One region of the Microbacterium sp. KSW4-4 genome, then DNA from elsewhere that is predicted to be linked to it. Evidence: predicted binding sites of a transcription regulator. Region 1 holds the regulator's gene; the other holds the start of a gene.

Region 1 (15,526 bases):
TCGACGACCACCCGGATCGCGGAGGCGTCCTCGGCGGCTGAGCCGTCCACGGGGATCTCCACGATCGCGCGGCGGTGCGGGTCGGCCGAGAGGTCTTCCCTGACCGCCAACAGCCGGCCGCTCTGCACGCGCAGTCCGCCGTACGAAGGGCCGGCGGCGGTGAGGGGACTCGGCTCGGCATCTCGATCCATCCGGTGCACGCGCTGGTCGGCGCCGGAGACGAAGTACAGGGTGTCGCCATCGACGGTCCAGGCGCCGCCCCCGTACTCGTGCACGCGGGAGCGGGCGTTCCAGGGGGCCGGGAGGATCTCCGTGCCCGTCGAGCTGCGGATCGTCACCCTTCCGCCTTCCGCGGGCACGGACTCGGCCCACCACACCTCGTCGCCGACGAAGCGGGCCCCGTCGATGCGCGGCGCCGCTCCTGCGACGGCTGCGGCGGTGAAGGGGGAGGACCAGGAACCGAACGGTGAGGACATGCCTCGAGCCTATGGGCGGTGACACACGACGTCACACTCGTGCGGCGGGCCGAGGCCGTGTTCTAGGTTTCTGGAAACGCCCGGTCCATCCCGGGCGTGGAGCGACAGCCGAGCCCGGCACCCGCCCGCGAACGACGTGCTCTTCGTCGTGCGCGGACCCCGGCCCCTGTCCCCTGGAGAGAAGATGTCTTCCACGTTCGACACCGCTCGCGCCTCCCGCGTGCCGTTCTCGTTCGAGCTCTACCCGCCGCGCTCGGAGTCGAGCCAGGAGGCCCTGCACGAGACGGTCCGTCGCCTCGCCGCGGCCGGCCCGGAGTTCCTGTCGGTGACCTACGGCGCCGGCGGCTCGACCGGTGGCCGCTCGCTCGATGTGCTGCGCTTCATCCGCGAGCACACCGACGTCGAACCCCTCGCTCATCTCACGTGCGTCGGCAACACCTACGCCGGAGCCACCGCGCTCATCCGGGAGTTCCTCGACGCCGGGATCCTCCGCTTCCTCGCCCTGCGCGGAGATCCGCCCGCGGGACAGAGCGAGCCCTTCCTGGGCGACCTGGAGAGCGCCGCCCAGCTCGTGCAGCTCATCGATCGCGTCCAGGCCGAACGCGCGCCGTATCAGGAGTCTCCGGTCCCCGGTCTCCCCGGAGCCGCGCTCGTGGCCCCCCGGCAGAAGGTCGACATCGCGGTCGCCGCCTTCCCGAAGGGGCACCCCCGGGCCACGCACCGCACGCAGGATGTCGAGGCGCTGCTCGCCAAGCAGGCCGCGGGCGCGACCTTCGCCATCACGCAGCTCTTCTTCCACCCCGATGACTACCTCGCCTTCGTGGAGCGCGCCCGCGCCGGAGGTGTCACCATCCCGATCCTCCCCGGCATCATGCCGATCACGTCGCCGACCCGGCTGGCCCGGGTGCTGGAGCTGACCGGGGAGGACCTGCCCAGCGAGCTCTCGATCGCCCTCGATGTCGAGCCGACCGCCGAAGGGCGCCGGGAGATCGGGATCTCCTGGGCCGCGCGCCTCGCCGCCGACGTCGTCGCGGGCGGGGCCCCCGGCGTGCATCTGTACGCGTTCAACCAGCACGAGACCGTCCTGACCGTCCTCGCCGAAGCCGGCATCGTCCCGGCGCTCCGGCATTAGTCCCCGCCGAAAGGAAACACCATGACCGCATTCCCCGAGGGCACCATCCTCGGCTACCCCCGCATCGGCCGTCGCCGCGAGCTCAAGAAGGCCGTCGAGGCGTTCTGGGCCGGGCGCATCGACGAGCAGGAGCTGGAGCGGACGGCCGCGGAGTTGCGCGCGACGACCCGCGAGCGCCTGGCGGGGCTCGGCCTCGGCCGCGCGGACTCGTCCATCCCCGAGTCCTTCTCCTTCTACGACCAGGTCCTCGACGCCGCCGTCACGGTCGGCGCGATCCCCGCCCGCTTCGACGACCTCCGCGAGGCCGACGGGTCGATCGGCCTCTCCGCCCTGTTCACCGTCGCCCGCGGTGAGGGCGAGCGGGCGCCGCTGGAGATGACGAAGTGGTTCGACTCGAACTACCACTACCTCGTTCCGGAGATCGGTCCGGAGACGGTGTTCTCCCTCGCCAGCGACCGCCTGGTGCGCGAGGTCGCCGAGGCGGTCGCCGCCGGCTTCGTCACGCGTCCCGTGGTCGTCGGGCCGGTCACGCTGCTGGCGCTCGCGAAGGCCTCCGACGACGCGCCGGAGGGCTTCGAGCCGCTCTCGCGGCTGGATGACGTCCTGCCGGTCTATGTCGACCTGCTCGCCCGTCTGCGCGCCGCGGGCGCCGAGTGGGTGCAGCTCGACGAGCCCGCCCTCGTGAGCGAGTCCCTGCCGGCCACCACCGCGCAGCTCGCCTCCGCCGCGGAGCGCGCGCTCGCGGTGCTCGGGAACGCCGAAGAGCGTCCCTCGATCCTCGTCGCGGCCCCGTACGCGAGCCTCGGCGCGACGTTCGCGACCGTGGCCGCCGCCCCCGTCGAGGCCATCGCCGTGGATCTCGTGCGCGGCACCGTGCCCGACGCGGTGCCGGGCCTCGAGGGCAAGACCCTCGTCGGCGGTGTGATCGACGGTCACAACATCTGGCGTGGCGACCTCTCCGCAGCGTTCGACTCTCTGCAGGCGCTCCGCGCGCTCGGGGTCCCGGTGTCGGCCTCGACTTCGACCTCGCTGCTGCACGTGCCGCACGACGTGGAGGACGAGACGGCGCTGGACGCGCGCCTGGTGTCCTGGCTCGCCTTCGCGGATCAGAAGGTGCAGCAGGTCGTCACCCTCGCCCGCGGCCTGTCCGAAGGGCGCACGGCGATCGCGGCCGAGCTGGACGCGGCGACCGCTGCGCTGCAGGACCGCCTGACCGCTCCCGGTGTGCGCGACGGTGCGGTGCGTTCTCGCGCGCTGAGCGACGCCGACTTCGCCCGGGCCCCGTACCAGGAGCGGGAGGAGGCGCAGAACGCCCTCGGCCTGCCGGCGCTGCCCCTGACGACGATCGGCTCCTTCCCGCAGACCGGCGACATCCGCCGCGCCCGCGCGCAGTTCCTCCGCGGCGAGATCCCCGAGGACGACTACGAGGAGTTCCTGCGCCGTGAGGTCGCCGCGGTCGTCTCCCTGCAGGAGGACCTCGGTCTCGACGTCCTCGTGCACGGCGAGCCGGAGCGCAACGACATGGTGCAGTACTTCGCTGAGCACCTCGACGGCTTCGCGGTCACGCAGCACGGCTGGGTGCAGTCGTACGGCTCGCGAGCGACGCGTCCATCGATCCTCTGGGGCGATGTCTCGCGTCCCGCGCCCATCACGGTCGCTTGGTCGGCGTACGCCCAGTCGCTCACGGCGAAGCACATGAAGGGGATGCTCACGGGCCCCGTCACGATCCTCGCGTGGTCCTTCGTCCGCGACGACCAGCCGCTGAGGGAGACGGCGAACCAGGTGGCGCTGGCGCTGCGCGATGAGATCGCCGATCTGGAGGCCGCGGGCATCCAGGTGATCCAGGTCGACGAGCCGGCGCTCCGGGAGCTGCTCCCGTTGAAGCAGGCCGACCAGCCGGCGTACCTCGACTGGTCTGTCGCCTCGTTCCGTCTGGCCACGGGCGGGGCTGCGGCGGCGACCCAGGTGCACACCCACCTCTGTTACTCGGAGTTCGGCGTGGTGATCGACGCGATCCGTGCGCTCGACGCGGACGTCACGTCCATCGAGGCGGCCCGGAGCCGCATGGAGGTCGTCGCGGACATCGCCGAGGTGGGCTTCGACCACGGCATCGGCCCCGGCGTGTACGACATCCACTCGCCGCGCGTGCCCACCGTGGAGGAGGTCGAGTCCCTGCTGCGGCGTGCGGTGGAGGAGATCCCTCTCCGTCAGCTCTGGGTGAACCCGGACTGCGGTCTGAAGACCCGCGGCTACGCCGAGACCACGGCGTCGCTGCGGAACATCGTCGAGGCCACGCGGCGCGTGCGCGAAGACGTGGTGGTCACCGCCTGACGCGGTCGTCCCCGGACACACGAAGGCCCTCCCGGTGCGACCGGGAGGGCCATCGTTCTCGTCTCACCGACGATGCGGTGCCTCAGACGGCGCGCATGACCGCGACGACCTTGCCGAGCACGACCGCCTCGTCGCCCAGGATCGGCTCGAACGCGGAGTTGCGGGGGAGCAGCCACGTGTGGCCGTCGCGACGCCGGAGCACCTTGACGGTCGCCTCGCCGTCGAGCATGGCGGCCACGATCTCGCCGTTCTCCGCCGTGTTCTGCGAGCGCACGACGACCCAGTCGCCGTCGCAGATGGCGGCGTCGATCATCGACTCCCCGGACACCTTGAGCATGAAGAGGTCGCCCTTGCCGACGAGCTGCCGGGGGAGCGGGAAGATCTCTTCGACCTGCTGGTCCGCCGTGATCGGCACGCCCGCGGCGATCCGCCCGACCAGCGGCACGAGTGCAGCATCGCCGACAGGAGTCACCACATCCGCCGGGTTCTCCGCGCCGGTACCGGGGAGGTCGATGAGGACCTCCATCGCGCGAGTCTTGCCCGGGTCGCGCCGCAGGTAGCCGCTGAGCTCGAGCTGGCCGAGCTGGTGGGTGACGCTGGACAGCGACTTGAGCCCGACGGCGTCGCCGATCTCGCGCATGCTCGGCGGATAGCCGTTCTGTGCGATCGAGGCCTGGATGACCTCGAGGATCGCCATCTGCTTCGGGCTGAGGTTCTTGCGACGACGGGTGCGCGGCGCCTCGGACTCGAGGGCTGAGGTGTCGCTCATGGTGCTCCTTCACTGCGTGATCCGACGTGCCGCTTCGAATGTCGGTGGCCCGTGGTGGGGTGTCCTTATCGAAACCGTATCCGAGAAACGTGCCGATCTGGAAGATCTGTTCGAGCGTGTCGGGCGATTCGCGGGGCATGGTTTCGAAGAAAGCTTGACAGATGTTCGAACTCGAAGATATCTTCGGAACGTAGCTTCGCATCCACGGCTCCCGGCCGAGGCGCGGATGCGAAAGCTACGCCAACCTCCCCGGGCTCCGGCGCCGGGACAGTAAGGAGCAGACATGAGCAGCATGAGCCTCAGCACCGCGACCGCCCTTCCGGCATCGGCCCGTCCGGCCACCCGGCTGCGGATCACGGCCCGCGGCCGCCGCACCCTGCTCGCGCTCGCCTCCGTCCCGCTCGCTGCGGGTATCGCCTTCGCCGCCATCGGTGGGGGCAGCGCGATCGCCTCCGGTGTAGACGCACCGGCCGTCTCCGTCGAGACCGTCACGGTCATGCCCGGTGACACGCTCTGGTCGATCGCGAGCAGCATCGCTCCCGCCGCCGACCCGCGGGATGTCATCGGCGAGATCAGCCGGATGAACCTCCTGCGCGGCGGTGAGCTCCAGGTCGGCCAGGAGCTCGCGCTCCCGGCACGGTACACCGACTGACGCGGAGTCCGAGGTCCTGCCTCCGATCCCTGACGATCCGATCGTCACGATGACCTCGGCCCTCCGTGCTCCTCTTAAGATGGGAAGGGTGACCTTCTCCCTCAACGATCTCCCGCTCCGCGACGATCTGCGCGGACTCACCCCGTACGGCGCACCTCAGGCCCCGCTGCCGGTCGCCCTCAACGTCAACGAGAACACGCATCCTGTTCCCGACGAGGTCGCCAGCGACATCCTCGACGACATCGCGGTGGCGATCCGAGACGTGAACCGGTACCCGGACCGTGAGTTCACCACGCTGCGGGAGGCGTTCGCCGACTACCTGGGGCACGGCCTCACGTCGGAGCAGATCTGGGCGGGCAACGGATCCAACGAGGTGCTGCAGCACATCTTCCAGGCCTTCGGCGGACCGGGGCGCACGGCCTTCGGCTTCGGCCCCACGTACTCGATGTACCCGCTCATCGCGAAGGGGACCGGTGCGTCCTGGATCGCCGGCACCCGTCAGCCCGACTACACGGTCACCCCGGAGGAGGCGGCGGAGCAGGTGCGCGCGGCCGACCCCGACATCGTGATCCTCTGCTCGCCGAACAACCCGACCGGCACCCCGCTGGGGCTCGACGTGGTGGAGGCCGTCTACGAGGCGGCCCGCGGCGTCGTGATCGTCGACGAGGCTTACCAGGAGTTCGCGCCACGGGATGCGGCGTCGGCCCTCACCCTCCTGGAAGGACGGCCGCGGCTCGCCGTCTCCCGCACCATGAGCAAGGCCTTTGCCTTCGCCGGTGCCCGCGTCGGCTACCTCGCGGCCGATCCGGCGTTCATCGACGCGCTCCGGCTCGTGCGACTGCCGTACCACCTGAGCGCTCTGACGCAGGCCGCCGCGGTCGCCGCCCTCCGCAACGCCGACGTCATGCTCGGCATGGTGCAGGAGATCGTGGAGCAGCGTGACCGCATCACGGCGACGCTCGAAGCCCTCGGATACACCCCGCACCTCTCGTGGTCCAACTTCGTGCTGTTCGGCGGCGTCGCGGATCCGCGGGCGACGTGGCAGCAGCTGTACGACCGCGGGGTGCTCGTCCGCGACGTCGGCATCCCCGGCCACCTGCGCGTCAGCGCCGGCACCGAGGCGGAGACGACGGCGTTCCTGGACGCCCTGGCCTCGATAGGATCGGCATCATGACCATCCCCGCGCCCACCGCACGCACCGCGAGCCGCGTGCGCAGCACGTCGGAGTCCACCGTCGAGGTCGAGCTGAACCTCGACGGCACCGGTGCGAGCCGCATCGACACCTCGGTGCCGTTCTTCGACCACATGCTCACGGCGTTCGCCAAGCACTCGCTGACGGATCTCACCGTGCGGGCCTCCGGGGACACCCACATCGACGCCCACCACACCGTGGAGGACGTCTCGATCGTGCTCGGCCAGGCGATCCTGGCAGCCCTCGGAGACAAGTCCGGCATCTCCCGGTACGGCGACGCCCTCGTCCCGCTGGACGAGGCCCTGGCGCAGGCCGTCGTCGACATCTCCGGTCGCCCCTACCTCGTGCACGAGGGGGAGCCGGCCGGCTTCGAGCACCACCTGATCGGCGGGCACTTCACGGGATCACTCGTGCGGCACGTCTTCGAGGCCATCACCTTCAACGCCGCGCTGACCGTGCACGTCCGGGTGCTGGGCGGGCGCGACCCGCACCACATCGCCGAGGCCGAGTTCAAGGCATTCGCGCGGGCGTTCCGTCAGGCGAAGGCGCTGGATCCCCTCGTCGACGGCATCCCGTCCACCAAGGGAGCCTTGTGAGCGCCGCGCCCCGGGTCGCCGTCTTCGACTACGAGTCCGGCAACGTCCACTCCGCGGTCAAGGCCCTCGTCGCCGCGGGAGCCGACGCCGTCCTCACGCGCGACCGCGCCGAGGCGCTCGAGGCGGACGGGTTCGTCGTGCCCGGTGTCGGGGCCTTCCAGGCGGTGCGGGACGCTCTGCACGCCCACGGCGGCGACGAGATCATCGGCCGTCGTCTCGCGGGCGGCCGACCGGTGCTCGGCATCTGCGTCGGCATGCAGGTGCTCTTCGAGCACGGCGTCGAGCGGGGGCACGACACCGCGGGCCTCGGCGAGTGGCCGGGCGCCGTGACGGAACTCAACGCGCCCGTGCTGCCGCACATGGGCTGGAACACCGTCGAGCCGGGGAAGGACACCGTCCTGTTCCGCGGGATCGAGCAGGAGCGCTTCTACTTCGTGCACTCCTATGCGGCGCAGTCCTGGGAGCTCGACGTGATCCCGCCGTTCCCGCAGCCCGTGCTGACCTGGGCGGAGTACGGCGGCCCCTTCCTCGCGGCCGTCGAGAACGGCCCGCTCTCGGCGACGCAGTTCCACCCGGAGAAGTCCGGGGACGCCGGCATCCGGCTGCTCCGGAACTGGGTGCAGAGCCTCTGACCCCGAGCCGCGTCGGCGCCCGGCGTCACGCGGTTTGTCCCGCGCCCCGCGGCGGACTACCCTCGTCTCTCGTGCCCGCTCGGGCCGCAGACCCACCCGAACCAAGGACCCCATGAACGACTTCGCGCAGTCCCCCTCGCTCACGCTCCTTCCCGCGGTCGACGTCGCCGGCGGCAAGGCGGTCCGTCTCACCCAGGGGGAGGCCGGGACCGAGACGAGCTACGGCGACCCGCTCGACGCGGCAGGGGAGTGGGTCTCGCAGGGAGCCTCCTGGATCCACCTCGTCGATCTGGACGCGGCGTTCGGTCGCGGGAGCAACGCGCCGATCCTGCGCAAGGTCATCAAGCAGTTCAAGAACGTCAATGTCGAGCTCTCCGGCGGCATCCGGGACGACGCGAGCCTGGAAGCCGCGCTGGAGAGCGGTGCCGCGCGCATCAACCTCGGCACCGCCGCGCTGGAGAACCCGGAGTGGGCGGCCGACGTGATCAGCCGGTTCGGGGAGGCGATCGCCGTCGGCCTCGACGTCCGTGGCACGACGCTCGCCGCGCGGGGCTGGACGAAGGAGGGCGGCGACCTCTGGGAGGTGCTCGAGCGCCTCGAGGACGCCGGCTGCAGCCGCTACGTCGTCACCGATGTGACCAAGGACGGCACGCTGCGCGGTCCGAACCTCGAGCTCCTGCGCGAGGTGACCTCGCGCACGCCGAAGCCGGTCGTCGCGTCCGGCGGCATCTCGAACCTCGACGACATCGCCGCGCTGCGCGACCTCGTGCCCCTGGGCGTCGAGGGGGCCATCGTCGGCAAGGCTCTGTACGCGGGCGCCTTCACGCTCGCGGAGGCCCTGGATGTCGCCGGAGACTGACCCCCACGCCTGCGGCCCCGAGTCGCACAACCGGGCCGATTCCGCCGGCGTCCCCTGGGAGGGCCGCAGCTTCGAGTCGAACCCGCATGCGGCGGACGACGGCTCGGCGGACCCGGCTCTCCTCGCGGCGCTGCACCGCTTCCGTGCGGGCGAGGGGAGCCAGGCCGAGGTCGTCGACGCGTTCCGCTCCGCCCGGGTCCTCGTGCCCCTGATCGCGGAGAAGGGCGAGGAGGGGGTGGCGCCCAGCGGTCTCGCGGTGGACAAGACGCAGGAGCTCTCGATCGTCACCGTGGCCGCCCCGGACGGGCGCCGCGTCCAGCCAGTGTTCTCGTCGGTCGAGACGATGCAGCGCTGGGATCCGTCGGCACGCCCCATCCCGGTCGAGGCCGTCCGCGCGGCCCTGGCCGCGTCGTCGGAGGACACCGATCTCATCGTGCTGGACCCCACGTCCGACACCGAGTTCGTGATCCGCCGCCCCGCCGTCTGGGCCGTGGCGCAGGGACACGCGTGGGAGCCGAGCTTCCTCTCTCCCGAGGTCGTCACCGCCCTTCGGGAGAGCATCGCCCACGAGCTCGCCGTGATCGACGTCGCGGTCGCGCCGGGAGACCCGGACGCCCGGCTCCGCGGACCCGAGCTCATCGTCGTGCTGGAGCTCGTCGACGGCTTGGAGCGCGAGGTCCTGGATGCCGTGCTCGGACGACTCGCTCAGCGCTGGGCCGCGGACGACCGCATCGCCGTCCTCGCCGACTCGCTGACGGTCAAGCTCCGCCGCAGCATCTGAGGCGGAGCTTCGGCCGGATCAGGTGACGGGACCGGTCCACTTCTCGCCCGGGCCCTTGCCGATCGGGTCGGGGATGGTCGAGGCCTCGCGGAAGGCGAGCTGCAGCGACCGGAGGCCGTCGCGCAACGAGCGGGCGTGCATGTCGCTGATCTCAGGGGCGCCGGCGGTGATGAGCCCTGCCAGGGCGTTGATGAGCTTCCGTGCCTCATCGAGGTCGAGCTGGGCCGCGGCTTCGGGGTCGTCCGCCAGGCCGAGCTTCACGGCCGCGGCGCTCATGAGGTGCACGGCGGCGGTCGTGATCACCTCGACGGCGGGGACGTCGGCGATGTCACGGACGGCCGAGGAGGCTGCCTCCTCCTGCCGAGCCCATCGCTCCTCGCGCTCGCGGGCCGCCTCGTCCGATGCCTGGTTCGTCACTTCGCCTTGCTTTCTGTTAGACTTTGGCGGGCTCCGGAGCGTCATGCTCCGGAACGAAAGAGGATTCACTTCCCACCCGCGCTTGCCGTTCCAGGCTACCGGGTCTTGCGCTCCGCCGGCTCCGCTCGTCACGAGAGGGCCGGTAGACAGGGTGCGAAGCCGGTATCTGAACGCCGGCGGGTGGGGGGACGACTTCGATTTCGCCCGGGATGCAGACCGCATCACGGTGGCCGAATCACATCGTCTAAGGAGCTCCGCATCAGCGATCCCCGTACCAATGAGCGCATCCGCGTCCCCGAGGTCCGCCTCGTCGGCCCCGCGGGTGAGCAGATCGGCGTTGTCCGCATCGAGGCAGCGCTGCGTCTCGCCCAGGAAGCCGATCTCGACCTCGTCGAGGTCGCCCCGAACTCGAAGCCGCCCGTCGTCAAGATCATGGACTACGGCAAGTTCAAGTACGAGGCCGCGCAGAAGGAAAAGGAAGCGCGTCGCAACCAGGCGAACACGATCCTCAAGGAAGTCCGCTTCCGTCTGAAGATCGAGGCGCACGACTACACGACGAAGCTCAAGCGCGCCGAGGGCTTCCTCAAGGCCGGCGACAAGGTCAAGGCCATGATCCTCTTCCGCGGTCGAGAGCAGTCTCGCCCGGAGCAGGGTGTCCGTCTGCTGCGCAAGTTCGCCGAGGACGTCGCCGAGTTCGGCACGGTCGAGTCCAACCCGACCATCGACGGCCGCAACATGGTGATGGTCGTCGCGCCGCACAAGAGCAAGTCCGAGGCGAAGCAGGAGCAGAACGCCGTGCGCGCCGCGAACAAGCAGGCCGCGCGCGAGGCGAAGAACGACGCGGACGCCTCCGCGGACGCCAAGGCGGAGTAGGTCCGCCCCCAGAACTCCCGCACCGCGGGTTGACACCGTCGCCTGAGAAGGCGCCATACGAAGGAAGAGAAGATGCCGAAGCAGAAGACCCACTCGGGTGCTAAGAAGCGCTTCAAGATCACCGGCAGCGGCAAGCTGAAGAAGCAGCAGGCCGGGATGCGCCACAACCTCGAGCACAAGTCGAGCCGTCGCACCCGTCGTCTGAACCAGGACCAGGTGCTCGCGAAGGCGGACTTCAAGGTCGCGAAGAAGCTTCTCGGTCGCTGACGCGCCCGATCGCAGGATAGGAACACAGGAAAATGGCAAGAGTCAAGCGGGCGGTCAACGCCCACAAGAAGCGTCGGGTCATCCTCGAGCGCGCCTCCGGCTACCGCGGTCAGCGTTCGCGCCTCTACCGGAAGGCCAAGGAGCAGGTCATCCACTCCCTGGTCTACTCGTACCGGGACCGTCGCAAGCGCAAGGGCGACTTCCGTCGTCTGTGGATCCAGCGCATCAACGCTGCGGCCCGCCAGAACGGCATGACGTACAACCGCTTCATCCAGGGTCTGGGCCTCGCGGGTGTCACGGTCGACCGTCGCATGCTCGCCGACCTCGCGGTGAACGACGCCGCGACGTTCACGACGCTGGTCGAGACGGCGAAGAAGGCTCTGCCCTCCGACGTCAACGCGCCGAAGTCCGCGGCGTAAGCATCTCGCTTCCGAACGGGCGTCTTCCTCCGGGAAGGCGCCCGTTCCGCGTATCCGGGCGGTGTCGGGCTGACCGTAGACTGAGTTCGTGCTGGAGAACCCCCGTTCCCCCCGAGTCCGTGCCGTCGCCAAGCTGACCAAGCGCAGCGCCCGCACCGAGACCGGTCTTTTCCTGCTGGAAGGTCCGCAGTCCGTCCGCGAGGCCCTGACGTACCGCCCCGAAGCGATCGTCGAGCTCTTCGCGACCCCGCACGGCTGGGAGAAGCACGCGGACATCCGCGCCGCCGCCGCGGAGGCGGACGTCGACGTCGAGTACGTGAGCGAGGACGTCCTCCACGCGATGGCCGACACGGTGACCCCGCAGGGGCTCGTCGCGGTCGTCCGTCAGACGCCGACCTCGGTGCGGGACATCTTCGATGCGGCACCGCGTCTCGTCGCGATCTGCGAGGAGGTGCGCGACCCTGGCAACCTCGGCACCATCATCCGGGCCGCCGACGCCGCCGGCGCCGATGCCGTCGTGCTCACCGGTCGCACGGTCGATCCGTACAACCCCAAGGTGGTGCGGGCGACGACCGGCTCGCTCTTCCACCTTCCGGTCTCGGTGGGCGGTGAGCTCGACGAGGTCGTCCGACGGGCACACGGTGCGGGCCTGCAGATCCTCGCGGCGGACGTGAAGGGGGACGACCTCCTCGCGGCACGCGCCGACGGCGTGCTGGGCGAGCCGACCGCCTGGCTGTTCGGCAACGAGGCGCGTGGGCTCGAGGATGAGGCGCTGACGCAGGCCGACCGTGTCCTCCGGTTGCCGATCTTCGGGCGCGCCGAATCGCTCAACCTGGCCACCGCGGCGAGTGTCTGCCTGTATGAGAGCGCGTTCGCCCAACGCGCGGCCTCCACCGGCTGACCCGGCGAAGAACGGGACGCGGGATGCGGATACTGATCGTCGAGGACGACGAGCGGGTGGCGGGGGCCTTGCAGGCCTTCCTCGCGCGCTCGGGCTATGCCACCTTGCATGCGGCCGACGGGGCCGCGGCGCTGGAGCACCTCGATGCCGACACCGAGGTGGTGCTGCTCGACCTCGGGCTGCCGGATGTCGACGGCATCGACCTCTGCCGCCGCATCCGCGGGCGCTCCGACGTGCCGATCGTCATCGTCACCGCGCGTAACCAGGTCGCCGAGCGCATCAAGGGACTGCGCGCCGGTGCCGACGACTTCGTGGTGAAGCCCTACGACGTGCACGAGCTCCTGGCGCGGATCGAGGCGGTCACCCGACGATCGCGGCCGCTGCGGACGGAGCCGGACACCCGCGTGCTGCTGCAAGGCGGCGCGGTGCAGATCGACCTCGTCGCGCGGGAGGTGCAGGTCGGCGGGGTGCCGCTGGCGCTCACCCGCAAGGAGTTCGACATCGTGGGCGTGCTCGCGCGGTATCCGGGTGTCGCGGTGCCGAAGGAGCGCCTCATCCGCGAGGTCTGGAACACCGATTGGCGTGGCTTCGGCCACTCCCTCGAGGTGCACGTGGCGGCCATCCGGAAGAAGAGCGGCGATCGCGCGTTCATCGAGACCGTGCGCGGCGTCGGCTACCGGCTCGCGGGGGCCTGACGCGTGCGCCGCCGCCTGACCGTCGTCTTCCTCGTGCCGTTGATCATCGTGCTCGTCGCACTCGGCGGCGTGACCGGGTGGAGCGCGGCACGCAGCGTCCAGCAGTCGTTCTATGCCGAGCAGCTCGGCGACCTCGGGTACTTCGCGACGAGCGCCCGACAGGCGCTGCGCTCCGGGAGTCCGGCGGTGATGGACGCCGAGGTCCGTCGATTCCAGGAGGTCTACGGAATCGAGGTGACCGTGTTCGATCTCACCGGCAGCCCCTGGGCGGCCGGTGACCACGGAGACGCGGTGCTGGCGGAGGAGGATGCGCAGCGGGTGCGGCTGGCGCTCTCCGGTCGCCGCGCCGAGCAACCGACGTCCTCCCCGTGGGTCGTGTCCGATGCGGCGCTGGTGGAACCCGTGTTCGACGACGGCGATGTGATCGGTGCGGTGCTCGTCAGGGGCGGCACGGACACCCCGCAGACCGTCATCCTGCGGCAGACGCTCGTGCTCGCACTCATCGTCGTGCTGCTCAGCGCGCTCGGCATCCTCTTGGTCGCGGGGCTCGCGCGCTGGGTGCTCTCGCCGGTGCGCCGTCTCGACGAGGCGATGGCGGCGATCGAGCGGGGGGAGATGGACGCCCGGGTGGCCGAAGGCACCGGCCCGCCCGAGCTGCGGCGAATGACGCGGGTGTTCAACGGCATGGCCGATGAGATCGAGCGCGTCATGACGAGACAGCAGGAGTTCGCGCTGAACGCCTCGCACGAGCTGCGGAATCCGCTCAACGCGCTGTTGCTGCGCGTCGAGCACCTCGCGACGGGGTTGGGACGCGAGTGGGACCACGACGTGGAGGAGACCAGGGAAGAGGGCCGGCGGATGACCCGCATCTTGGAGACCCTCCTCGGACTCGCCCGCGGCGGTCGCACCGACTCCACGATGTCGGCGGTCGATCTCGCCGCCGTCGCCGGCCGCCGGGTCGAGGCCTGGCAGGAGGTGGCGGCGCAGCGGGCCATCGTGCTGCGCCGGACGGGGGAGTCGTCGGTCATGACGATCACCGACCGCACCATCGTGGAGAGCGCGCTCGACGCCGCGATCGACAACGCGGTGAAGTACTCGCCGGAGGGCTCGTCCATCGAGGTCGGTGCGCAGCGCGCGGGCGACGAATGCCAGCTCACCGTGCGCGACCACGGTCCCGGGCTGTCACCGGAGGATGCGTCGTCGGCGGCGGACCGCTTCTGGCGGAGCGCGGACAGCGGCGACATGCCGGGAACCGGTCTGGGGCTGGCGATCGCGACCGACCTCCTGGCGACGGTCGGGGGCGAGCTGCGGGTGCGCGGCGCCGACGGCGGCGGGCTCCTCGTAGCCCTCGTCCTCCCCGCGGAGGCGGCAGCGTGAGCGGGCGGGGGCGGCGTGTCGTCGCCGGGATGCTCGCGCTCGTGGCGGCGGTCGCGTTGAGCGCGTGCAGTCCGCGTTCCGAGGACTGGACGCAGACCGTCGCCGTGCTCGCCGCGGGCAGCCCCACCGGTGTGTACCACGACTACGGCAGCCACCTCGCGACAGAGCTGTCGCGTGAGCTCGACGTCGACCTCACGGCGGAGGTGACGGCGGGATCGGTGGACAACCTGTTGCGCGTGAGCGCGGGGGAGGCCCTCCTCGGCTTCGCGCAGGGCGATGCGGCCGCCGATGCCGTGGCGGGGACGGGCGCCTTCGCCGAGCCGCTGGATGTGCAGGCGGTCGCCCGCCTCTACGACGAGTACCTGCAGATCGTCGTGCGGGACGACTCGGCCGTCGAAGACCTCGCGGACCTCGCCGGACGGACGATCTCCCTCGGCGCGGAGAACTCGGGCGTGAACGTGATCGCCACGCGCGTGCTCCACGCGGCCGGCGTCGCGGCCGAGGCGGTCGACGACCCGCAGCTCGACCTCGGCGGGTCGATCGCCGCGATGGAGCGGGGCGAGATCGACGGCTTCTTCTGGGTGGGCGGGCTGCCGACACCTGGCATCGCGGACCTCGCGGGCACCATCGACGTGCGCCTGCTCCCGGTCGAGCAGGACTGGGTGAACGCGGTCAACGAGCGGTACTCCCACGCGTATCGGCCCGCCGACGTGCCTGCAGGCACCTACGGCCTCGATGCCTCGGTGACGACGTTGGCGGTGCCGAACTACCTCGTCACCGCCGGCAGCACCCCGCCCGGCGTGGTGCACGATCTCGTCGCGGGCCTGTTCGCGGCGCGTACCGCGCTCGCGGCCGACGTGCCGGCGGCGGCGCTGCTGGACCGCCGGTCGGCGATCTTCACCGGGCCGGTGCCCCTGCACCCCGGCGCGGAGCAGTACTACCGCGATCTGCGCCGGTGACCGGCGCCCCCTCAAGAAATCCTCAAGATCCCTGACAGCCGTGCGCGGGCTCTGCCAGGGTGAGGTCGATCGCACACGATCGGACACCTGCTGCCTGCTGTCGCTGGGAGCGTGGCAGCAGGGCGATCCCGCGGCCCGAGGGGGCGGGCCGTGGGGTGCCCCTGCGAGGATGCATTGGCGCCGCGATCAGGTGATTAC
Region 2 (15,526 bases), 140 kb from region 1:
GGACGGCGAACAGCGTCACCCACACGGCGAGCGTCACGAGCACCAGACGGCCGATGGCGGCGGCGGAGATCTCGTGCGCGACGAACTGCACCTCGAGGCCGATGAGGACGAACAGCGCCCCGTTGAGGAGGAAGACGCCGAACGGCCAGGCGGCGTCGGCCTGCCGTCGCGAAGCCGCGGTCGTCACGCGCGGCGACACCCAGGCGACGATGAGTCCGGCGACGACCACGGCGAGCACCCCGGACGCGTGGACGAGCTCGGCGAGCAGGAACGCGGAGAACGGCACGAGCAGCAGCGTGACGTTGATGACGATGGTGGAGGAGACGCGGCGCAGCAGCAGCGTGGCCAGGGCCGCGACCGCGATCCCCGCGGCGATTCCACCCACGTACGACACCAGCACGTCCCAGGTGACCGAGAGCGGCGTGACCTGGCCGCCCAGCGCGAGGGACACGGCGATGGCGTAGAGCACGAGCGCGGTGCCGTCGTTGGTCAGGCTCTCGGCCTTGAGCTTCATGAACATCCGACGCGGCAGCAGCCGGCCGAGCGCGGCGACGGCCGTGGCGTCGGGCGGCGCGACCGCGGCCCCGAGGATGAGGGCGATCTCCCAGGGCATGCCGAACAGCACGCCGATGCCGGCCACCGCGAACGCAGAGGCGACGACGAGGAGGGTGCTCATCGGCACGATGTAGCGGAAGTCGCGGCGGATCGACCGCAGCGATGTCGTGAGGCTCTCCCAGAACAGCATCACCGGCAGGAACAGCAGCAGCACGGTCTCCGGCGGCAGCTGGACCTCACGCAGCGGCGGGATGAATCCCAGCGCCAGACCGAGGATGACGAGGACGAGCGGCAGCGCGAGACGCACGCGCGGGGCGATCAGGGTTCCGACGAGGATCGTGAGTCCGAGCAGGACGGTTACTTCGAGGCCTTCCATCGCTACTCCCAACAGTCGTGGGAGAAGGATATTCCTCCGTCAGCCGATCTGCTCCGTGAGTTCGAACCAGCGCAGCTCCAGCTCTTCGATCTCGGCCTCCTGCGCGGTGATCGCCTTCATCCGCTCGCCGAGGCCCGCGTAGTCGGACTGGTCATGGTCGGCGAGGGCGTGCTTGGCCGCGTCGACCTGCTGCGTGAGCTTCTGGATGCGACGCTCGAGGGCGGCCGCTTCCTTCTGCGCCGCCCGGAGAGCCGCGCCGTCGAGACCGCTCGCTGCGGGGGCCGACGCCGCCGTCGAGGTCGCCGGGGCGCTCTCGACGCGCTGCCGCAGGCGCAGGTACTCGTCGACGCCGCCCGGGAGATGCCGCAGGCGCCCCGCGCCGTCCGGACCGGGAAGGATCGCGTACTGCTGATCCGTCACCCGCTCCAGGAAGTACCGGTCGTGGCTCACGACGAGGAGCGTGCCCGACCAGGAGTCGAGGAGGTCCTCGATCGCGGCGAGCATGTCGGTGTCCATGTCGTTCGTGGGCTCGTCGAGGATGAGCACGTTCGGCTGGTCGAGCAGCACCAGCAGCAGCTGCAACCGACGCTGCTGGCCACCGGAGAGATCCTTCACCGGCGTCGAGAGCTGGGCGGAGGAGAACCCGAGTCGCTCCAGGAGCTGTCCTGGCGTGAGGTCCTGCGCCTTCGACCCGGCGCCGAGCGTGTACGAGGTGCGCAGACCCGAGATGACCACGCGCACGGGGTCGTTCCAGTGCGGCAGGAGTTCGTCGAGGCGCTGCGTGAGCGTACGGACCTGCACGGTCTTCCCCCGCTTGATCCGCCCCTCGGTGGGCTCGACCGTGCCGGAGATGAGCCCCAGGAGTGTGGACTTCCCGGCGCCGTTCACGCCGAGGATGCCCGTGCGCTCGCCCGGGGCGATCCGCCACTCGACGTCCTTGAGCACGGTCTTCCCGCCGGTCCCTGAGCCTGCCTGGGTCCCGGATCCCGCCTGGGTCCCTGAGCCTGTCGAAGTCTGGGTCCCTGAGCCTGTCGAAGTCTGGGTCCCTGAGCCTGTCGAAGGGTGGGTCCCTGAGCCTGTCGAAGGGTAGGTCACCCCCACATCGAGCAGATCGACGACGTCCTTGCCCAGCCGCGAGACGGCGAGCGACTGCAGCGAGACCTTGTCGCGGATCTCGGGCACGTCGGCGATGAGCTCGTTGGCCGCATCGATGCGGAACTTGGGCTTGCTGGTGCGGGCCGGGGCACCGCGGCGCAGCCAGGCGAGCTCCTTGCGAGCCAGGTTCTGCCGCTTCGCCTCGGTCGCCGCCGCCATCCGGTCGCGCTCGACCCGCTGCAGGATGTACGCCGCATAGCCGCCCTCGAAGGGCTCCACGATGCGGTCGTGCACCTCCCACGTCTCGGTGCAGATCTCGTCGAGGAACCACCGGTCGTGGGTCACGACGAGGAGGGCTCCGGCGTTCGCGGGCCAGCGCTTCTTGAGGTGACCGGCGAGCCAGGTGATCGCCTCGACGTCGAGGTGGTTCGTCGGCTCGTCGAGAGCGATGACGTCCCAGTCTCCGGTGAGCAGCTTCGCGAGCGACACGCGGCGGCGCTGACCGCCGGATAGGGAGCCGATCTGCGCGTCCCAGGGAAGATCGGTCAGCAGCCCCTCGATCACGTCGCGGACGCGGGCGTCTCCGGCCCATTCGTGCTCGGCCATGTCGCCGACGACGGCGGCGCCGATCGTGATGTCGTCGGGGAGGGTGTCGGCCTGGTCCAGCACGCCGATGCGGGTGCCGCCGCGGACGGTCACCCGGCCGGAGTCCGGCTCCTTCGTGCCGGCGAGCATGCCGAGAAGGCTCGACTTGCCGTCGCCGTTCCGGCCGACGATGCCGATGCGGTCGCCCTCCTCGATGCCGAGGGTCACGGCGTCGAAGACGACGCGGGTCGGGTATTCGAGGTGCAGGGCTTCGGCCCCGAGAAGATGTGCCATGTCCTCTCCAGGGTAGTCGCGCCGCGTCGGACGGTCTCCCGGTCAGACCAGCGACGGGGCGAAGAGCTCCGGCAGCGCGGCGGTGAAGACCTCGAAGTGGCTGTACCAGACCGTGTGGGCGGCCCCGGGGATGCTGCGCACCGTCACCCCACCGTGCTCGAACCGCCGCGCGTCCTCGTCGGTGACCCAGGCACTGGGTTCTGCGCGGACGACGATGGAGCCGGGCGCGGCGGTCCAATGGCCGTCCTCCCCGCAGGAGACGGAGGCCGCGGTCGGCGGATCGAAGCGCTCGGCCGCCCGCGCCTCGACCGAGGCGTCGTCCACGGAGTAGAAGGGCCGGAGCTTGCGGAGCTCGGCGGGCGAGATACGCGCGCGGCGGTCGTGCTCGTACTGCGAGATGAGAGAGGCGCGGTCCTGCCCGCCCTGAAGGGCGAGCGGCGCGTCGACGTAGACAGCGAGGCCCGGTTCGAGGCGCGGCGCGGCGGCGGCGAGCACAGTAGCGCCGAAGGAGTGCCCGACGGCGACGGCGGGCGGGGCGGTGGCCCTGTCCCCCGCGGCGGACCCTGCCCCCGGAAGGAGAGCCGTCTGCGCCAGAGTCTCGACGACGGCATCGGCCGCCGTCTCTATCGTGAGCTCCGGGTCACGCGGAGAGAGGCCGTGGCCCGGCAGATCGAGCGCAAGCACGCGGAAGCCGCGTTCCACGAGCAGCGGGACCACGCGGTGCCAGCTCTCGGCGGACCCCATCATCCCGTGCAGCAGCACGGCGACACGGTCGCCCTCCCCGGATTCGATGACGTTCAGGAGCACGGAGCCAGTCAACCACGGTCGTTATCCTTTCGTGATACGACTTTCGGCCAGATTCCTTCGAATCTTCGTTCGAATGTCGGTAGTCGATGATGGACTGACGCCATGCCCGCACTGCTCGACGCGACCGACTCCCAGATGGCGATTCTCGCCGATCTGGTGGAGGGGCTGGAAGCGGCGGAGAAGACGCTGAGCAGCATGCAGGCGGCCCGCGACGGACTGCTCGCGATGGCCGGCCGACTGGCGGTCGACATCGCCCGACAGGCGCGTCACCCAGACGGCGCAGACATGGCGATCCGCACGGTCGCCGCGGAGATCGGAGCCGCCCAGCGCGTCAGCGACCGCACGATCGAGCGGCGGATGTCCGATGCGTCCTGGCTGGTCGAACGGTTCCCCGCCGTCTGGGAGGCTCAGGGCGCCGGCCGGATCAGCGCCGCGCATGCACGCGTGATCGTGGAGGCGGGGGCACACCTCGATGACCCGGACGACCGTTCGCGTTTCGCGACGGAGGCGATCGAGGTGGCCGCTGCAGAGTCTCCGAACCGGATACGCCGACTCGTGCGCCGACTGGCCGACCGGTTCCAGGAGCGGACGCTCGTCGAGCGACATCGTGACGCCCGGGAGCTGCGGCGGGTTTGGGTGACCGACCTCGAAGACGGCATGGCCGAGCTCGGCGCGCGCGGCCCCGCGGCGCTCGTGCACGGGATGTACGACCGGCTCTCCCAGATGGCGCATGCCGTGCGGGAGGAGAACGCGCAGGCACGGCGTCGAGAGTCGGAAGAGAGCATCTTCGACGACAGGACCGTGGATCAGCTGCGCGCGGATCTGCTCGCCGACCTCGTCCTGACCGGCGCTCCGGCGGGCCATGACTCGGAAGAGGGGCTGCTCTCGGAGCTTCGAGCTCGCGTCGAGGTCACCGTGCCGGTGCTGACGCTGATGCACGGCGAGCTGATGCACGGCGAGCAGGAACGGACGACGGACGGTACTCCGATCCGCGCCGCGGAGCTCGACGGGGTCGTTCCGATCGATCCAGCCACGGCTCGCCGACTGGCCGGCGCGGCGATCGGCTGGGACCGGGTGCTGACCCACCCGATCAGCGGGGCGCTGCTGACCGTCGACCGGTATCGCCCGAGCGAAGACCTCCGCCGGCACCTGCGGGCCCGCGATCAACGCTGCCGCTTCCCCGGCTGCGGCCTCGCGCCGCGGAAGTGCGACCTCGATCACAATCACGATGCGGCGCTCGGCGGCGAGACCGTGCACGACAACCTCGCGACCTTCTGCCGACGACATCACATGCTCAAACACCACTCTCCGTGGCACGTCGAGCAGGGGCCGGGCGGTGTTCTGGAGTGGACGAGCCCCACCGGCCGGACCTACATCGACCGACCGCCGCCTCCGCACACCGTGACCTTCGCCGAGGAACCCCCGTGGTCTTCGCCCGACGCCAGGACCACCACCGGCTGAACACGCGAGCGCACCGATCACGCCTGCACACCGATCACGCAGGTACACCGATCACGCCTGCACACCGATCACGCCTGCACACCGATCAGCCGTAGGGTGGAGGGCATGTCGAGTCCCGAATCAGACAGGTCGGGGGCTGCCGGTCACACCGTCAGCCCCGTGAACCGCTGATCCCTTCGTCCGCCCTATCGGCGGGCGCGCGCCGGTGACCCGGGCGCTGACCGTGGTGACGAGAAGCTACCCCTTCCCTCTCACCTCGGAGCACTCGATGCCTTTCCCCCTCTATGCCCTTGCCCTGGCGGTCTTCGTCATGGGCACCTCCGAATTCATGCTCGCGGGACTCCTCCCCGCGATCGCGCACGAGCTCGACGTCCCGGTCGGCACGGCGGGCCTCCTGACCTCCGCCTTCGCGGTCGGCATGGTCATCGGCGCACCCGCCATGGCCGCGTTCGCGCGCGGCTGGACCCCACGCCGCACGCTCGTCGCCTGCCTCGCGCTCTTCGCCGCGTGCCATGCCGTCGGCGCGGTGACGTCCCTGTTCGAGCTTCTGCTCGTCACGCGCGTACTCAGCGCCCTCGCGAACGCGGGCTTCCTCGCCGTCGCCCTACGCACGACGACCCTCCTCGTCCCCCGCGAGCGCACCGGACGAGCGCTCGCGGTGCTGCTCTCCGGGACGACCGTCGCCACCATCGTCGGCGTCCCTGTCGGCGCCATCCTCGGCACCGCGCTGAGCTGGCGCGCCACCTTCGCCGCTGTCGCGCTCCTCTGCCTCCCCGCACTGCTCGGAATCCTCCACGGCGTGCCGACGACGATCCGGGGCACGGAGTCCGACCCTGCTCCGGCACCACTCCCCCGGAAGGAACCGGCCCTCCGCACGGAGCTCGCGCTCCTGGGGACACCGCGCCTGGCCCTCGCGATGACCCTGGCGGCCCTGGTGAACGCGGGGACCTTCGCGGTCTTCACGTTCCTCGCGCCGATCGTCACCGAGGTCGCGGGCCTGCCCGACGCTGCGGTCCCCCTCGCGCTGGTCCTGTTCGGCATCGGCTCGTTCCTCGGGGTGACCATCGCGGGTCGGTTCGCCGATCGACACGCCGGCGCGCTCCTCACGGTCGGTGGCCCGCTGCTCCTCGGCGGCTGGATCGTCCTGGCGGCGGTCGCGACGCAGCCGATACCGCTGCTGTTCCTCGTCTTCGTGCAGGGAATGGCCTCGTTCGGCATCGGAAGCACACTGATCACCCGGGTGCTGTACGCCGCCTCCGGCGCCCCGACCATGGGTGGGTCCTACGCCACGGCGGCCTTGAACCTCGGCGCCGTGATCGGACCGGCGTCGGGAGCGTGGACCCTCGCGAGCGGGGCGGGTCCGCTCTCCCCCGTCGCTCTCGCGGCCACGCTGACGACGGCGGCGCTCCTCCTCGCCCTGGCGACGCGGCGATGGCGGCCCGTCGGCTGAGGGCAGACGGTGACGCGCCGCAACGGCGACGAGCCGTCCGGACCCGCGGGTCCGGACGGCTCGTCGTGTCCGGTGTTCTCTGGGAACCCGGATGTTCGCGCTACGGCTTACTCGTACGACTTCACGATCTCAAGGAGGCTCGGGACGTTGGCGTAGGCCTCGGCCGCGTTCTCCTTGGTGACGATGACCGGCGGGAGCAGGTAGGCCGGGACGACCTTCTTGCCGTTGTCGTACTGGTCGGTGTCGTTGACGTCGACCTCGTCGCCCTTCTGGAGCTGACCGACCATCTTGATGGCCTGCTCCACGAGCAGCGCGGTGTCCTTGTTGATCGTGGAGTACTGCACGCCCTCCATGATCGACTTCACCGACTCGACCTCGGAGTCCTGACCGGTGACGACCGGGACGGGCTTGCCGGCCTGCTGCGCCGAGGTGATGATGGCGCGGGCGAGGGTGTCGTTCGGGGACAGGACGCCATCGAGCGTCTCCGAGCCGTAGCTCGACGTGAGGATCGAGTCCATGCGGCGCTGGGCGTTCTCCGGCTTCCAGCCCTCGGTCGCCGTCTGGGAGATCTCGGTCTGCCCGGAGACGACGTTCAGCGTGCCGTCGTCGATCTTCGGCTGCAGCACCTCCATCGCTCCGTTGAAGAACACCGCCGAGTTGGCGTCGTCCGGCGAGCCCGAGAACAGCTCGATGTTGTACGGCGCCTCGTGATCCGCGCGCTCGGCGAGCCCGTCGAGCAGCGCCTGGCCCTGGAGCTTGCCGACCTCGAAGTTGTCGAAGGCGACGTAGTAGTCCACGGCGTCGGTGTTCTCGATGAGACGGTCGTAGGCGATGACCGCGACACCGGCGTCGCGCGCGGCCTCCACCTGCGTGGTGAGCTGCTTGCCGTCCTTGGCGCCGATGATGATGACCTTGGCGCCACCGGTGACCATCGCCTGGATCTGGTTCTGCTGCTCGGCGACCGTGTTGCTGGCGGGCGCGTACTGCACGTCCGCCTTGAAGCCGGCCTTTTCGAGGCCGTCGGTGAACAGCTGACCGGCCAGGACCCAGTTCTCCGAGGTCTTGTCCGGCAGAGCGACACCGATCGTGGAGCCGGCGTCGAAGCCCGAGGCGGTCTCCTCGCCCGACCCCGAACCCGAGTCACCGCCGCGCTCCGAGGAGCAGCCGGTGAGGGCGAATGCGCCCGCGACGACAAGCGCTGTCGCCGACAGAAGGATCTTCTTCATGTGATCTCTTTCTCTGGTGTGTGCAGGTCCCGTCGCGCCTGCGTTGCGCGACGCGGCCCTTACTTTCCGCGCGTCTCCTCGACGGCGGGGGCTTCGTACTTCTGACTGGTGGGGTAGTTCGTCTTCGTGGGATCGAACGTGTCGGTGGCCGGATCCTGCTTGCGGCCGAGACGGCGCGTGAGGAAGCCGATGATCGACGGACGGCCCTGCTGCTTGTTCCACACGTCGACGCCGACGGCGAAGAGGAGCACGAGGCCCTTGATCATGGAGACGACGTCGGCACCGGCGCCGAGCAGCGCGAGGCCGTTGTTCAGGAACGCCATCACCAGACCACCGATGATCGAGCCGATCACCGTGCCGATGCCGCCGGAGACGGCCGCGCCGCCGATGAAGACGGAGGCGATCGCGTCGAGCTCCCACCCGTTGCCGTCCTGCGGGCCCGAGGCGGTCGCCCTGGCGACGTAGATCATGCCGGCGAGCGAGGCCAGGACCGACATGTTCATCATCACGAAGAAGTCGACCCAGCGGTCCTTCACGCCCGAGAGGCGCGCGGCCTGCCGGTTGCCGCCGACCGCGTAGATGTGGCGGCCGAAGACGGTGTTGTTCGTGATGAACGAGTAGAGGATGACGAGAGCGAGGAGGATGACGCCCGAGATCGGAAAGCTCGTGCCCTCGCGCCCCGTGGCGAACAGCCAGCCGGCGACGAGGATGACGGCCGAGATGAGGACGACCTTCGTCACGCTCACCCAGAGCGGTGCCATGTCGGAGCCCATCTTGCGCTGGATGCGCCGGGTGCGGATCTCCCAGAACACGATCCAGGCGACGCCGGCGAGCGCCAGCAGCATGGTCGGGATGTTGAACGGAAGCGGCAGGGCGATCTCCGGCAGATAGCCGGCGCCGATGATCTTGAAGCCCTCCGGCACGGGTACCGACTGCGAGTCGCCCACCGCCTGGTTCGCGCCGCGGAAGAACAGCATGCCGGCCAGCGTCACGATGAACGCCGGCACCCCGACGTAGGCGACCCAGAACCCCTGCCAGGCGCCGACGAGCACGCCGACACCGAGACCGAGGAGGATGCCCAGCGGCCAGGGGAGGTTCCAGTCCTGCATGGCCTTCGCCACGACGATTCCGGTGAACGCCGCCACCGAGCCGACCGAGAGGTCGATGTGCCCCATGATGATGACCATCACCATGCCGATCGCCAGGATCAGGATGTACGAGTACTGGTTGACGACGTTGATGAGGTTGCCGGAGGACAGCGTGAGGCCGGTGCCCTTGAAGATCCACGTCAGCACCTGGAAGACGACGAGGATGACGACGAGGCTGCCGAGGATGCCGAACTGACGGAGGGTCGACTGCCCTCCCCCGAACATCTTCGTGATGTCCTTGAAGTGGAAGCCGCGCTTCGCGGTGGTCGAGTCGGTGGTCATGCGGATGCTTTCTGGGTCGCGGAGGTCATGCTGCGCATGAGGTCTTCGGGGGTCGCCTGGTCGGCCGGGATGCAGTCGGTGACCCGGCCTTCGAACACGGTGTAGATGCGGTCGGAGATGCCGAGCAGCTCGGGCAGCTCGCTGGAGATCACGATCACGCCCTTGCCCTGGGCGGCGAGCTCGTTGATGATCGCGTAGATCTCGTACTTGGCTCCGACGTCGATGCCACGGGTGGGCTCGTCGAGGATCAGCAGGTCGGGGTCGGTGAACATCCACTTCGCCAGCACGACCTTCTGCTGATTGCCGCCGGAGAGCTTGCCGACGCCCTCCTCCACCGACGGGGTCTTGATGCGCAGCGTCTTGCGGTAGCGCTCCGCCACCGCGAACTCCTCGCGGGAGTCGACGACGCCGTTGTGCGCGATCTTGGAGAGCTTCGCCGCGACGATCGACCGCTTGATGGTGTCGAGCAGGTTGAGCCCGAGCACCTTGCGGTCCTCGCTCACGTAGGCGAGGCCGTGCTTGATCGCGGCGGCGACGTCGGGGAGCTCGATCTCCTGGCCGTCCTTGACGAGCGTGCCGGAGAGGAACGTGCCGTAGGAGCGGCCGAAGATGCTCATCGCCAGCTCGGTGCGGCCGGCGCCCATGAGGCCGGCGATGCCGACGACCTCGCCGCGACGGACATTGATGCTCGACCCCTTCACGACCATGCGCTCGGGCACGGTGGGGTGCTGGACCCACCAGTCCTTGACCTCGAAGAACACCTCGCCGATCTCCGGCGTGCGGTCCGGGTAGCGGCTCTCCAGCGATCGGCCGACCATGCCGCGGATGATGCGGTCCTCATTGATCTCGCCGCGGGAGATGTCCAGGGTCTCCACCGTGCGGCCGTCGCGGATGATCGTGATCTCGTCGGCGATCTGCTCGATCTCGTTGAGCTTGTGGCTGATCATGATCGACGCGATGCCCTTGGCCTTGAGCCCGAGGATCAGGTCGAGGAGGTGCTGCGAGTCGTTCTCGTTGAGAGCGGCGGTGGGCTCGTCGAGGATGAGCAGCTTGACGTCCTTGTTCAGCGCCTTGGCGATCTCGATGAGCTGCTGCTTGCCGACGCCGAGGGTCTTGATCGGCACGTCCGGGTCCTCGTCCAGACCGACGCGGGCGAGGAGCTCGATGGTGCGCTCCTTCTGTGCCTGCCAGTCGATGCGGCCGAAGCGACGGATCTCGTTGCCGAGGAAGATGTTCTCGGTGACCGAGAGCTCCGGGATGAGCGCGAGCTCCTGGTGGATGATGACGATGCCGGCCTGCTCGCTGGCCGCGATGTCCTTGAAGCGCTGCTCCTGGCCGTACAGGAGGATCTCGCCGTCGTACGTGCCGTACGGGTACACCCCCGAGAGGACCTTCATCAGCGTCGACTTCCCGGCGCCGTTCTCGCCGCAGATCGCATGGATCTCGCCGGCGCGGACGGTGATCGAGACGTCGGCGAGCGCCTTGACTCCCGGGAACTCCTTGGTGATGCGGCGCATCTCCAGGATCGGGCCTGACACGGTCGGCAACGTTGCTGTGGTGCTCACGGATCTTCCTCGCGACGTGCGGTCACCTTCGATGTGACCGTTCACATCGGTATATCGTCGTCTTCCGCGGGAGCGGTGTCAAGTCCGCGGCGTGTTTTCGTGTCGCTACCGTGATGCAGCGGATTCGCGCGCCCGCAAGAGGGTCTGCAGCGGGCCGAACGCGGGGGCCTTCTCGCCCCGGATCTCGGCGAGGAGGATACGCACGGCACGCCGCCCGAGCTCGGGGAAGTCCTGGTGCACCGTGCTCAGCGTCGGCGCCACGTGCGCGGCGACGGGGATGTCGTCGAACCCGATCACGCTCACGTCGTGCGGCACGCGCACGCCGGCGTCGCGGAACCCGTGCAGCAGCCCGATGGCCATGAGGTCGTTGGCCGCGAACACCGCCGTGAAGTCGCGCCGCAGCGAGAGCTCCTTGCCGGCGAAGTACCCGAAGTCGGCCGTCCAGTCCCCGCGGATCGGCGGGAACGTGGGCAGGTCGGCGTCGCGGAGGGCATCCAGATACCCGCGCATCCGGGACTCCGCCTCGATCCAGTCCTGCGGCCCGGCGAGATGGAGGATGTCGCTGTGACCCAGCGCGATCAAGTGCTCGGTCGCCGCCTTCGCCCCCGCCACCTGGTCGGCGGAGAGGCTGACGCCGTCCGACCCCGAGGCGGTCTGCAGGGTCACGAAGGGCATGGTGACGTTCATGCCGCGCAGGACATGGAAGACCCGCACCTGCGGCGCGAGCACCACGATGCCGTCGACCTGCTCACGTTCGAGCTGGCGGACCGCGTTGCCGATCGCCTCCGGCGTGGTCGCGGGAAGGTTGAGCGTGGAGACCGAGTAGCCCTCCTCGCGCGCCGCGTCCTCGATGCCGGCGATGGACGACGTCGGCCCGAACTCGCCGATCGTCGCGGAGAGGATGCCGAGCATGTTCGACTTGCTCGTCACCAGCGCGCGCGCCGCGAGATTGGGACGGTAGTCGAGCACGGCGATCGCGTCGAGCACCTTCGCCTTGGTTTCCGGGCGGATGCTGGGATGGTCGTTGAGCACCCGGGAGACGGTCTGATGCGAGACGCCGGCGAGGCGGGCGACGTCGCGGATGCTCGGCATGCGGGCACGCTCGGAGGAGGTGGACATCCAGCCTCCTCGCGTGTGCACGGTCACATGACTACTTCATTATGTCTGTGATGACCCGCCGGGTGCACCTCGACCGCGATACGCTCCTCGCGGCTCGGACGCGCGGGAATGGGGCAGGTTCAGCCGACGATGCGGGCTCCCGGCACGGCGCCGTGCACATGCAGCGGATCGAGACCGCCCTCGCGGAGAGCCGTCTGGACCGCCTGCGCGGACTCGGGATCGGCGCAGAGGAGGGCCACGGTCGGCCCCGAGCCAGACACGAGACCGTGCAGCGCACCGGCCGCGACCCCGCGTTCGATGGTCCGCGCCAGATCCGGTCGCAGGTCGAGCGCGGCCGCCTGGAGATCGTTGTGGAGTGCGTCGGCGAGCTGCCAGGCGTCTCCGGTCCGCAGCGCCTGCAGCACCGGGATCGGCACGTCGAGCGAGAGCGGCGGATCGTCGGCGAGAGCCCCCTCCTCCTCGCGCAGCTCGTCGAGCCGGGTGTACACGGCGGGGGTGGACAGCCCGTCGTCACTGGTCACGAGCAGCCAGTCGAAGCGCCCGCGGGCGAGCGCCGGGTTCAGCTGATCGCCGCGACCGGTGCCGACGGCAGTGCCGCCATGCAACGCGAAGGGGACATCGGCACCGAGCCGCGCGGCGAGGTCGTGCAGCCGCGCAGCGGAGAGTCCCGTGCCCCACAGAGCGTCGCAGGCGACCAGAGCGGCCGCGGCATCCGCGGAGCCCCCGCCCATGCCACCGGCGACCGGGACGCTCTTCCGGATCTGCAACGCCACCCCGCCCGGATGATCCGTCGCCATCGCCAGCAGCTTGGCGGCCCGCATCGCGAGGTTCCGGTCGTCGAGCGGAACCGAGCCGTCGTCCTCCACCCCGGTCACCGTGATCGAGAAGTCGTCGGCGGCCCTGGCGATCACGTCCTCGTACAGCGACACCGCCTGGAAGACCGTCGCGAGGGCGTGATAGCCGTCGTCGTGGCGCCCGCCGACGCCGAGGTAGACGTTGATCTTCCCCGGCGCGCGCACGTGCACGGACCCGGAGGACGCGGCGAGGCTCATGAGCGGGTCACAGGTCCGACGAGGTCGCCCACAGGTTGACGTCGATGGCGCCGGCGAGCTCGTCGATGCGGCGGAGCTCCTCGTCGGTGAACGCAGGACCGTCGAGGGCGGCGAGGTTCTCGTCGAGCTGCTCCGTCCGGGAGGCGCCGATGAGCGCCGAGGCGACCACCGGAGTGCGCAGCGTCCACTGCAGCGCGAGCTGCGCGAGCGACTGCCCCCGGCCCTGCGCGACCTCGTTCAGCGCCCGGAGCGTCTCGACGGCCTCATCGGTCAGCTTGCCCTTCGGCAGCGAACCCCGCTGCTGCGCGCGCTCGGCCGTGCCGTCGCCGAGGTACTTGTCGGTGAGGAGGCCCTGGGCGAGCGGGGTGAAGGCGATGGCGCCGAGGCCCGACTCCTCCAGGGTCTGCGTGAGGCCGTCCTCGATCCAGCGGTTGAGGATCGAGTACGCGGGCTGGTGGATGACGAGCGGCGTGCCCAGCTCCTTCGCCACGGCGACGGCCTCGGCCGTGCGCTCCGCGCTGTACGAGGAGATGCCGACGTAGAGGGCCTTGCCCTGGCGGACCAGGGTGTCCAGCGCCCCGACGGTCTCGGCGATCGGGGTGACCGGGTCGACACGGTGCGAGTAGAAGATGTCGACGTAGTCCAGCCCCATGCGGGTGAGCGACTGCTCTGCGCTCGCGAGGATGTACTTCCGGCTCGCGTAGTCGCCGTACGGTCCGGGCCACATGTCCCAGCCGGCCTTCGATGAGATGATCAGCTCGTCGCGGTAGGGACGCAGGTCCTCCGCGAAGATGCGGCCGAAGTTCTTCTCGGCCGAGCCGTACGGCGGGCCGTAGTTGTTCGCCAGGTCGAAGTGCGTGATCCCGTTGTCGAACGCGTGACGCAGGAGCGCCCGCTGGTTGTCGAGGGGGATGTTGTCGCCGAAGTTCCACCAGAGGCCCAGCGAGATCGGGGGCAGGTAGAGGCCGGAGGCGCCCACCTGACGGTAGGCGAACCGTCCGTAGCGGCCCTCGTCGGCGGCGTACGGACGGTGCAGTTCGGGGACGTCGGGGCGGAAGCGGGGGGAGTCGGTCACCGTGCCAGATTAGCCGCTGACGCCGGAACCCTCGATCGCCGTTGCGTGCTGGGCGATCCGCTGGTAGTCGTCGACCGTGAGGTCCTCCCCGCGGGCGGTCGGGGCGACGCCGGCGGCGGTGAGCACCTCGGTCGCCGCGGCCGAGCTGCCGAAGAGGCCGGAGAGGGCCTGCCGGAGCATCTTGCGCCGCTGGTTGAAGGCCGCGTCGACGATGGCGAAGGTGCGCCGGCGCTCCTCCACCGAGCCGCGCTCGCCCTCGGAGCGGTCGAAGCCGACGAGGAGGCTGTCGACGTTCGGCACCGGCCAGAAGACCTGGCGGGAGACGTTCCCGGTGAGCTTCCACTCGCCGTACCAGGCGGCCTTGACGCTGGGCGAGCCGTAGATCTTCGACCCCGGCTTCGCGGCGAGCCGCTCGGCCACCTCCGCCTGCACCATCACGACGCCCCGCTGCAGGTACGGGAACGTCTCCAGGAAGTGCAGCAGGACGGGCACCGACACGTTGTACGGCAGGTTCGCGACGAGGACGGTCGGCTCCCCCGGCAGTTCCGTCACGCGGAGCGCGTCCGCGTCGACCACCGTCAGCATCCCCTCCGGCACGCCGTGCTCGGCCGCGGTCTGCGGCAGGCGGGCGGCCAGGCGATGGTCGATCTCCACGGCGGTGACCGCGGCCCCCGCCTCCAGGATCGCGAGGGTAAGGGATCCGAGTCCCGGTCCGATCTCGACCACCCGCTCCCCCGGCTGCACGCGGGCGGCCTGGACGATCTTGCGGACGGTGTTCGCGTCGACGACGAAGTTCTGTCCGAGCTTCTTCGTGGGGGTGACATCGAGCTCGGCGGCCAGACGGCGGATCTCGGTGGCCCCGAGCAACGTGACGGTCATGCACCCATTCTCCCGTATCCTTCGGGGGTGCCCTCCCTCGGTGAACTGATCGCTCCGCGGCGCCTGGGCAGGGACTTCCGCTGGCTGCTCGCATCGTCGTGGACGAGCAACATCGGAGACGGCGTGGCGCTGGCCGCCGCTCCCCTGCTCATCGCGTCGATGACGTCGTCGCCGATCCTCGTGGCCTCCGGCGCCATCCTGCAGTTCCTGCCGTGGCTGCTCTTCGGCCTGCACGCGGGGGCCATCGCCGACCGCTTCGATCGGCGCCGCCTGGTGATGACCGCCAACGCCGTGCGCGCCGTCGTGCTCGCGGCGCTCTGCGTGTTCCTCGTGACGGGAACCGCGAACATCGGGATCGTCCTCGCCGTCGCGTTCCTCTACGGCACCGCGGAGGTCTTCGTCGACACCGCGGGGAGCACATTGCTGCCGATGCTCGTGAAGCCGGCCGACCTCGGCATCGGGAACGCCCGCCTGCAGGCCGGCTACCTCGTCGCCAACCAGTTCGCCGGGCCGCCGCTGGGCGCGTTCCTCTTCGCTGCCGGGAGCGCGTGGCCGTT

The links. Region 1 encodes LexA, which represses DNA repair genes until DNA is damaged. Its sites were predicted from a motif close to TCGAACANNTGTTCGA; they were not measured.
Region 2: the regulator LexA is predicted to act here: its motif matches at 3,770-3,785, upstream of KZC57_RS05140 (HNH endonuclease signature motif containing protein).

Annotation. Positions count from the first base shown of each region.
Region 1 covers NZ_JAHWXJ010000001.1:894,225-909,750, reverse strand. The annotation lists gene KZC57_RS04525 (prolyl oligopeptidase family serine peptidase) at 1-476, opposite strand, end outside; gene KZC57_RS04520 (methylenetetrahydrofolate reductase) at 661-1,608, shown strand; gene metE (5-methyltetrahydropteroyltriglutamate--homocysteine S-methyltransferase) at 1,630-3,939, shown strand; gene lexA (transcriptional repressor LexA) at 4,022-4,708, opposite strand; gene KZC57_RS04505 (LysM peptidoglycan-binding domain-containing protein) at 4,992-5,360, shown strand; gene KZC57_RS04500 (histidinol-phosphate transaminase) at 5,440-6,534, shown strand; gene hisB (imidazoleglycerol-phosphate dehydratase HisB) at 6,531-7,148, shown strand; gene hisH (imidazole glycerol phosphate synthase subunit HisH) at 7,145-7,780, shown strand; gene priA (bifunctional 1-(5-phosphoribosyl)-5-((5-phosphoribosylamino)methylideneamino)imidazole-4-carboxamide isomerase/phosphoribosylanthranilate isomerase PriA) at 7,893-8,639, shown strand; gene KZC57_RS04480 (SseB family protein) at 8,623-9,420, shown strand; gene KZC57_RS04475 (DUF1844 domain-containing protein) at 9,439-9,837, opposite strand; gene infC (translation initiation factor IF-3) at 10,096-10,710, shown strand; gene rpmI (50S ribosomal protein L35) at 10,783-10,977, shown strand; gene rplT (50S ribosomal protein L20) at 11,010-11,396, shown strand; gene KZC57_RS04455 (RNA methyltransferase) at 11,485-12,297, shown strand; gene KZC57_RS04450 (response regulator transcription factor) at 12,321-12,992, shown strand; gene KZC57_RS04445 (HAMP domain-containing sensor histidine kinase) at 12,996-14,369, shown strand; gene KZC57_RS04440 (TAXI family TRAP transporter solute-binding subunit) at 14,366-15,328, shown strand.
Region 2 covers NZ_JAHWXJ010000001.1:1,034,398-1,049,923, forward strand. The annotation lists gene KZC57_RS05125 (Na+/H+ antiporter) at 1-931, opposite strand, end outside; gene KZC57_RS05130 (ABC-F family ATP-binding cassette domain-containing protein) at 971-2,905, opposite strand; gene KZC57_RS05135 (alpha/beta fold hydrolase) at 2,948-3,712, opposite strand; gene KZC57_RS05140 (HNH endonuclease signature motif containing protein) at 3,815-5,173, shown strand; gene KZC57_RS05145 (Cmx/CmrA family chloramphenicol efflux MFS transporter) at 5,442-6,623, shown strand; gene KZC57_RS05150 (sugar-binding protein) at 6,731-7,849, opposite strand; gene mmsB (multiple monosaccharide ABC transporter permease) at 7,909-9,279, opposite strand; gene mmsA (multiple monosaccharide ABC transporter ATP-binding protein) at 9,276-10,796, opposite strand; gene KZC57_RS05165 (LacI family DNA-binding transcriptional regulator) at 10,950-11,963, opposite strand; gene KZC57_RS05170 (4-(cytidine 5'-diphospho)-2-C-methyl-D-erythritol kinase) at 12,083-13,015, opposite strand; gene mgrA (L-glyceraldehyde 3-phosphate reductase) at 13,023-14,090, opposite strand; gene rsmA (16S rRNA (adenine(1518)-N(6)/adenine(1519)-N(6))-dimethyltransferase RsmA) at 14,100-14,969, opposite strand; gene KZC57_RS05185 (MFS transporter) at 14,997-15,526, shown strand, end outside.